3 regions of the Pseudomonas petroselini genome follow, and region 1 is predicted to be linked to each of the others. Evidence: riboswitches for the same ligand, from Rfam matches in the RefSeq annotation. Region 1 holds a riboswitch; each other region holds the start of a gene.
What was found. A riboswitch is a leader RNA that binds a small molecule or an ion and turns the genes downstream of it on or off. The one in region 1 is predicted to bind cobalamin.
Positions count from the first base shown of each region.

Region 2: it holds a riboswitch for cobalamin, as region 1 does, so the genes downstream of both, cobO (cob(I)yrinic acid a,c-diamide adenosyltransferase) here and ACI512_RS16185 (CbtB-domain containing protein) in region 1, are expected to answer to the same signal.
Region 3: it holds a riboswitch for cobalamin, as region 1 does, so the genes downstream of both, ACI512_RS25375 (ABC transporter substrate-binding protein) here and ACI512_RS16185 (CbtB-domain containing protein) in region 1, are expected to answer to the same signal.

Region 1 is NZ_CP173614.1:3,516,842-3,519,038, forward strand. Features, by position in the region: gene ACI512_RS16175 (cobalamin biosynthesis protein) at 1-151, opposite strand, end outside; gene ACI512_RS16180 (CbtA family protein) at 148-852, opposite strand; gene ACI512_RS16185 (CbtB-domain containing protein) at 864-1,052, opposite strand; cobalamin riboswitch at 1,149-1,355, opposite strand.
Region 2 is NZ_CP173614.1:5,818,155-5,820,351, reverse strand. Features, by position in the region: gene ACI512_RS26790 (sorbosone dehydrogenase family protein) at 1-454, opposite strand, end outside; cobalamin riboswitch at 554-807, shown strand; gene cobO (cob(I)yrinic acid a,c-diamide adenosyltransferase) at 885-1,496, shown strand; gene ACI512_RS26780 (cobyrinate a,c-diamide synthase) at 1,493-2,197, shown strand, end outside.
Region 3 is NZ_CP173614.1:5,520,535-5,522,731, forward strand. Features, by position in the region: gene ACI512_RS25365 (IS4 family transposase) at 1-177, shown strand, start outside; gene ACI512_RS25370 (hypothetical protein) at 345-788, opposite strand; cobalamin riboswitch at 892-1,087, shown strand; gene ACI512_RS25375 (ABC transporter substrate-binding protein) at 1,203-2,197, shown strand, end outside.

The DNA of each region.
Region 1 (2,197 bases):
GCCCCGGTTCATCCTGTTTGCGCGCGATACTGGCCAGTGCGGTGATGCGCTGGCGCTCGATACCGCCCTCGGCCAGGGCGGCATCAAACAGGCCCAGCAGGGTATGAACATCACAGCCGCGCTGGCAGCCCAGGCCGACCACCAGGGTCATGCGGAGTATTGATCGTCGCGGTTGCGGCGGAACAGCCAGGCGCTGATCAGGCCCAAGGCCAGCCAGAACGCGACGTTGGTCAACTGCGAAGCGATCTTGAACTGTGCTTCCAGGGCTTGCGGTGCCAGCATCGAATGCACCTCAGGCTGCGGCGCGCCGATTACGTGCGGTACTGCAAGGATCGCCACGCCCAGCACTTTCAGCAACCCGTTGCGACCGAACACGATCAAAGCGATACCTGCGGCGGTAGAGGCGGCGGTGCCGATCCACCACGTCTGGCGCAGCGCCAGGTCGGCGGCGGCGGTGCCTGGCAGCTCGGGCGGCAGGCCCATTGTCGGCGCCAGTACAAAGGTTGCATAACCGGCCAGGCCCCAGAGCAGGCCTTGAGCCGTACGGGTCGGTGCGCGCAGGGTGTACAGGCCGGCCAGCATCAGGGCGAAACCGACGGCGACCACCAGGTTGCCGCCCGTGGTGGACAGCACGCGCTGCCAGCCATCTTCCGGCTCCCAGGCTTCGGCGTCGTGGGTATGCGCGGCAGCACCGGCAGCGTGTTCATGCGTCACTTCAGTGACGGTTGGGGCCTTTTCAAAGGTTTCCGCCTGCAGAATCAGCGGGGCGACCCAGAAGCTTTGCAGCAGGGTGAGCAGCAGGGCGGCCAGGAGACCGGTGAAACCTGCGGTTTGCGCAATACGCTTGATCATGTCGGCAGGTCTCAGTGGCACGGGAACGCGGCGCTGTGGCGGGTATCGTGGGCGGCGTTGTGCACGGCCTCGATGTGCGAGAAACCGGCGAAGTACACCAGGCACGCGCCGAGGATCGACGCGCCGATGGCGGCGGTCAGGCGTTGGCTCAACGTAGAGGTGCTGCTGGCGGAGTGCGAGGTGCTGCTGATGATCGACATGGCGCGTCCCTTTCAGGTGTCAGGGTGAAACGAGCGCATGAAAACCCCGCGAGCCAGGCACGCAGATTTCTGAACAGCGCCCGCCCACCGCGGGTTTGTTATCTGATTTTTTCGGGCCGGTCTCCGGGCTTGCGAGGGGCTCAATGCCTGAAAACGTCGCCTTCCCATGCCGGCTGGCACAGTGGATATGACGTTTCGCTCGCTTACCGTTGCGGGGGCAGCACCGGACTGTCATGCGTGTGTGCATGAGTCACCGGTTTCCCGTTTCACCCTTTGCAGGGCACCCGAAACAAGATGTGTAGGAGAGCATGGGGGTGGGAGGGGAGTCAATTGGGGATGTGGGTACATATCCGTTATTTGGGTAACGGCGGCTTATGGTTCCGCTCTTACAGCGGGTCACTTTGGAAAAGAGCCCCAAAGTAACCAAAGGGCTCTTGCCCCAACACTCGGCACCTCGCTTAGGCTCGGTGTGCCCTCACTCCGGCTTGAATCCGTGGGCCGCCGCCACGCGCCATCCATGGCGCGGGGCGGCTAACCCGGCGTCCTGCCGGGTTACCCACGGATTCAAGCCTGCGTTCGGCCAGCGTGTTTGACGGGGCGCCTGAGATCAAGATCAAGATCAAAAGCAAGAGCACGGCGGCCTAGTAGCCGACCTGAGTGGTTGGATCAAAAGCAGGTACGTGTAAGAGCTGGCTTGCTCTCGATGGCGGTGTGTCAGCTGATGCAGTTGTGGCTGTCACCCTGCAATCGGGGGCAAGCCCCCTCCCACATTTAGACCGCGATCAACAGACGCAACTCCGGTCGGCTTTAAGGCCGCCGCGTTTGCCTTTGCTCTACACCACTCAAGCCGGCTGTCAGGCCGCTGTGCTTTTGCTTTTGCTTTTGATCTTAGGCGCCCCGTTAAACACGCTGGCCGGAATTCGACAGGGATTTGGGGGGTAAACCGGCAGGGATGCCGGTTTAGCCGCCCCGCGCCATGGATGGCGCGTGGCGGCGGCCCCCCAAATACCTGTCGGATTACGGGCACACCGAGCCTAAGCGAGGTGCCGAGTGTTGGGGCAAGAGCCTTTTGGTTACTTTTGGGCTCCTTTCAAAAGTGACCCGCCGTAAGGGCGGAACCCATATCTGCCGTTACCGCAGCAACG
Region 2 (2,197 bases), 2.3 Mb from region 1:
GATTTTCCAGGAATACCGTGCGGGTTTCCGCGACGCCGTCGTGGTCGGCATCACGCAGCAGTGTGATGCGATTCGGGCTCGGTACCCCGGCACCGGCGCGGCCCATGACCTTTTCCATGACCCAGCCACGAATGCCTTTGGAATCATCCGGCTTGGGTGGCGCGTTGGTTTCCGCCACCAGCACGTCGCCGTTGGGCAGTACATACAGCCAGCGCGGGTGATCGAGGCCTTCGGCAAACGCCGCCACCTGAGTGCCGGCAGCGGCGGTTGGCTTCACGCCTTCGGGCCAGCCGATGGCGGGCGCGATATTCACCGTGGGGATCAGGGTTTTGTTCGGTTCCGGCAATTTGGGCGAAGGCCCGGTGCCGTCGGAGACCTGGAGGGTGGAGCTTTCACCGCAGGCGGCGAGGGTGCCGGCGACCATGATGAGTAGGGCAAGTCTGGTTTTATGCATGGTGTTCTCCTTAATACCTGTAAGGGTAGAGGAGGTAGCCGAGGCGTTGGTTCAAGTCCAAGGCCAGCTTTAATTGACGCTCCACCCCCAACCCACTAACCTTCGCGGCTTGTTCCAGGTGCTCCGTGACCCATGGGTCGACGGAGTGAAACAGGGAAGCCGGTGAGTGAGCGCACTTGTACACAGTGCTGCCGCAATTCCGGCGCTGCCCCCGCAACGGTAAATGAGTCAAGACGGTGCCTTTTGCCACTGTATCGCCAGCGATATGGGAAGGCGCACCTTCGGCCTGCCTGCTTGATTAAAGCAAGCGCCACTCATGAGCCCGGAGACCGGCCTGAAACATCCAACAGCATCACGGTGGGCGATGCTTGGCTGTCTGTGTTTCTTTTTCCTGCCCGCCGTTTTTGTCCAGCCCCAACGGAGAGCTGCCATGACCGATTCCCCCGAACGCGACGAACGCCATCTGGCGCGCATGCTGCGCAAAAAAGCCGTGATCGACGAACGCATCGCCAATTCCCCCAACGAATGCGGTTTGCTGCTGGTATTGACCGGCAACGGCAAAGGCAAGAGCAGCTCCGCGTTCGGCATGCTGGCACGGGCCATGGGTCACGGCATGCAGTGCGGTGTGGTGCAGTTCATCAAGGGGCGCAACAGCACCGGCGAAGAATTGTTCTTCCGCCGCTTCCCCGAGCAAGTGCGCTTCCATGTGATGGGCGAAGGCTTCACCTGGGAAACCCAGGACCGCCAGCGCGACATCGCCGCCGCCGAAGCCGCCTGGGCGGTTTCCCGTGAATTGCTGCAAGACCCGACCATCGGCCTGGTGGTGCTGGACGAATTGAACATCGCCCTCAAGCACGGCTACCTAGACCTGGACCAGGTCCTCAGCGACCTGCAAGCCCGCCCGCCGATGCAACACGTGGTGGTCACCGGCCGTGGCGCCAAGCCTGAGTTGATCGAAATGGGCGACACCGTCACCGAAATGGGCATGCTCAAGCACGCGTTCCAGGCCGGTATCAAGGCACAGAAGGGCGTCGAACTTTGAATCAGCCCCGTCATTGCCCGGCCGTATTGATCGCCGCACCGGCGTCCGGCCAGGGCAAAACCACCGTTACCGCCGCACTGGCCCGTTTGCACCGCAACCTGGGGCGCAAGGTGCGCGTGTTCAAATGCGGCCCGGACTTCCTCGACCCGATGATCCATGAGCGTGCCAGCGGTGCGCCGGTGTATCAATTGGACATGTGGATGGTCGGCGAGCAGGAAAGTCGCCGTTTGCTGTGGGAAGCGGCAGGGGAGGCGGACCTGATCCTCATCGAAGGCGTGATGGGCCTGTTCGACGGTACACCCTCGAGCGCCGACCTGGCGCGGCACTTCGGCGTGCCGGTGCTGGGTGTGATCGACGGCACCGCGATGGCGCAGACGTTCGGCGCCCTGGCGTTGGGCTTGGCGCGTTATCAGCCGGACTTGCCGTTCGCGGGCGTGCTGGCCAACCGCGTCGGCACCCTGCGGCATGCGCAATTGCTTGAAGGCAGCCTCACCGAAGGCTTGCGCTGGTACGGCGCATTGTCCCGCGAGACCGGTATCGAATTACCCAGCCGCCACCTCGGCCTGGTGCAGGCCAGTGAACTGAATGACCTCGATGTGCGCCTGGACGCCGCTGCGCAAGCGCTGGGCAGCAGTTGCGAAGTGGCCTTGCCGCCCCCCGTGACCTTTGCCGCGCCGCAAATGATCCACGCTGAGCCGTTG
Region 3 (2,197 bases), 2.0 Mb from region 1:
GAAAAACTGGCCCGGCGCTTACTGGAGCTGGCTAGAAACATCCAACCAAAACAAGTGGCGAAAAGCCCCCGCGGCCCCAAGGTGCCTAAGCCCAAAACATGGGTCCAAGGCACTGCGGTACATGCACATGTTTCAACCGACCGGGTAATCAAGGCTGCCAAAACGAAAAGACCTTGAAAGGGATGGCCGTAAGGGCGGAACCCACAGCGGCCGTTACCGCAGCAACGGATATGTACCCGGTCTGATCCAACATCCAGGCCATCTGTCAGGCCGCCAGCGGGAGCAAGCTCCCTCGCCACAGGTCCAGCACCGTACCCAGAGTTATCAGGCCAACGGGCGAACCCTCATTGCGCATTGATGTAATGAAACTGCGCCTGCGTTTTCTCAACCGCCGCACGCACCGTGTCCTTCTGCGCCTCAGTGCCCGAGTAGTAAATCTGCATCCCCTTCAAATCCTGCCCTTCGACTGCTTTGCCGATCACCGCAACATCAACCGGCGTGCCGGCACCGATAATCAAAAAGAACACATCGCCCAAGCGTTTGGCATCAAGCAGCTCTCCCCTGAGGCGAGCAGCGTTTTGCTCACCCGCCATGGAAATCGCCAGGGTATCGCCGAACATCCCGCTTTTGGGGATGCTCATCGTGTGCAAACGGAGTTTGTCCGACCCGGCCGGCATCGACGCGACATACGCAGTGGCGGCTTCGTCAAGAATCTGCTTTTCAGATTTACCCTGGGTGGCACAACCGGCGAGCGTGGCGACGAGGGCGAACGCGAGAAATAATTTCACGGTGTATTCCTTGTGATAAAGCGATCCATTGGCTGCGCATCATAGGAGCCCCACCGCCAAAGAGCCACCGTTGGCGTCACGGCCTCCCGTTCAACCTCGCGATCGACTACCATACCGCGCCGGTTCCCAAACGGGACTAATAGGGAATCCGAAGCGCGGTACCCCCGCGTCAATCGGAACTGCCCCCGCAACTGTAGGTGCTGAGCCTGCTCCTCGATGCCACTGGACCTTGTCCGGGAAGGCCGGAGCGTGGCGACGACGCATCAGTCAGGAGACCTGCCGGCTCAAGCTCAATCACTAACCGGCGGGGTGTCCGGGAAGGACATTCTTGCCTGTCTCTACCACAGCGCTCGAGGGTGTATTTCCGAACCGTACCTCCCCAGTTGCACGTACGGTTCACTCGGAGATCGTCCCATGCTGCCACGCGTTACCGCCCTGCTCACCGGCATTGGCTTCTGTGCCCAGGCCCACGCCGCGCCCACCCACTACCCGCTCACCGTGGAAAACTGCGGCAGTAGCCTCACCTTCCAGCAGGCGCCGGCGCGCAGCGTGACCATCGGCCAAGCCGCTACCGAGATGCTCTACGCCTTGGGCGTGGGCGATAAAGTGGTCGGCACTTCGCTGTGGTTCAACCGCGTGTTACCGCAGTACAAGGCACAGAACGACCGCATCGAGCGCCTGGCCAACAACGAGCCGAGCTTCGAAGCCGTGATCGCCAAACGCCCGCAACTGGTGGCCGCCGAGCTGGAATGGGTGGTCGGGCCGCAGGGTGTGGTCGGCACCCGCGAGCAATTCCATGAACTGAAGATCCCCACCTACCTGCTGCCCTCCGACTGCGAAGGCAAGGACAACCTGGTGGGCGCCGACGGCACGCGGCTGGAGCCGTTCCGTATCGAGAGCATTTATAAAAGCATCAGCCAATTGGCGCAGATCTTCGACGTACAGGATCGCGGCCAGCAGTTGAACGACGAACTCAAGGCGCGCCTGGCCAAATCCGTCGCCACCGTGCAGAGCAAAGGCCTCAAGCAGGCCAGCGCGTTGGTGTGGTTCTCCAGCTCGGAGATGGCCAGCGACCCATACGTGGCCGGCCACAAAGGCATTCCCGAGTTCATGCTGCAAACCCTCGGCCTGTCCAACGTGGTGCAGTCCGATGAAGAGTGGCCCGCCGTCGGCTGGGAAACGATTGCCAAGGCCAACCCGACCTTCCTGGTGATCGCCCGCATGGACCGTCGCCGCTACCCCGCCGACGACCATGAAAAGAAACTCGCTTTCCTGCGCAGCGACCCGGTGACCCGCAACATGGACGCGGTGAAAAACAACCGCATTATCATCCTCGACGCCCTGGCGTTGCAGGCCAGCATCCGCATGTTCGACGGCCTGGAACAACTGGCCACGGCCATCGACGGCTA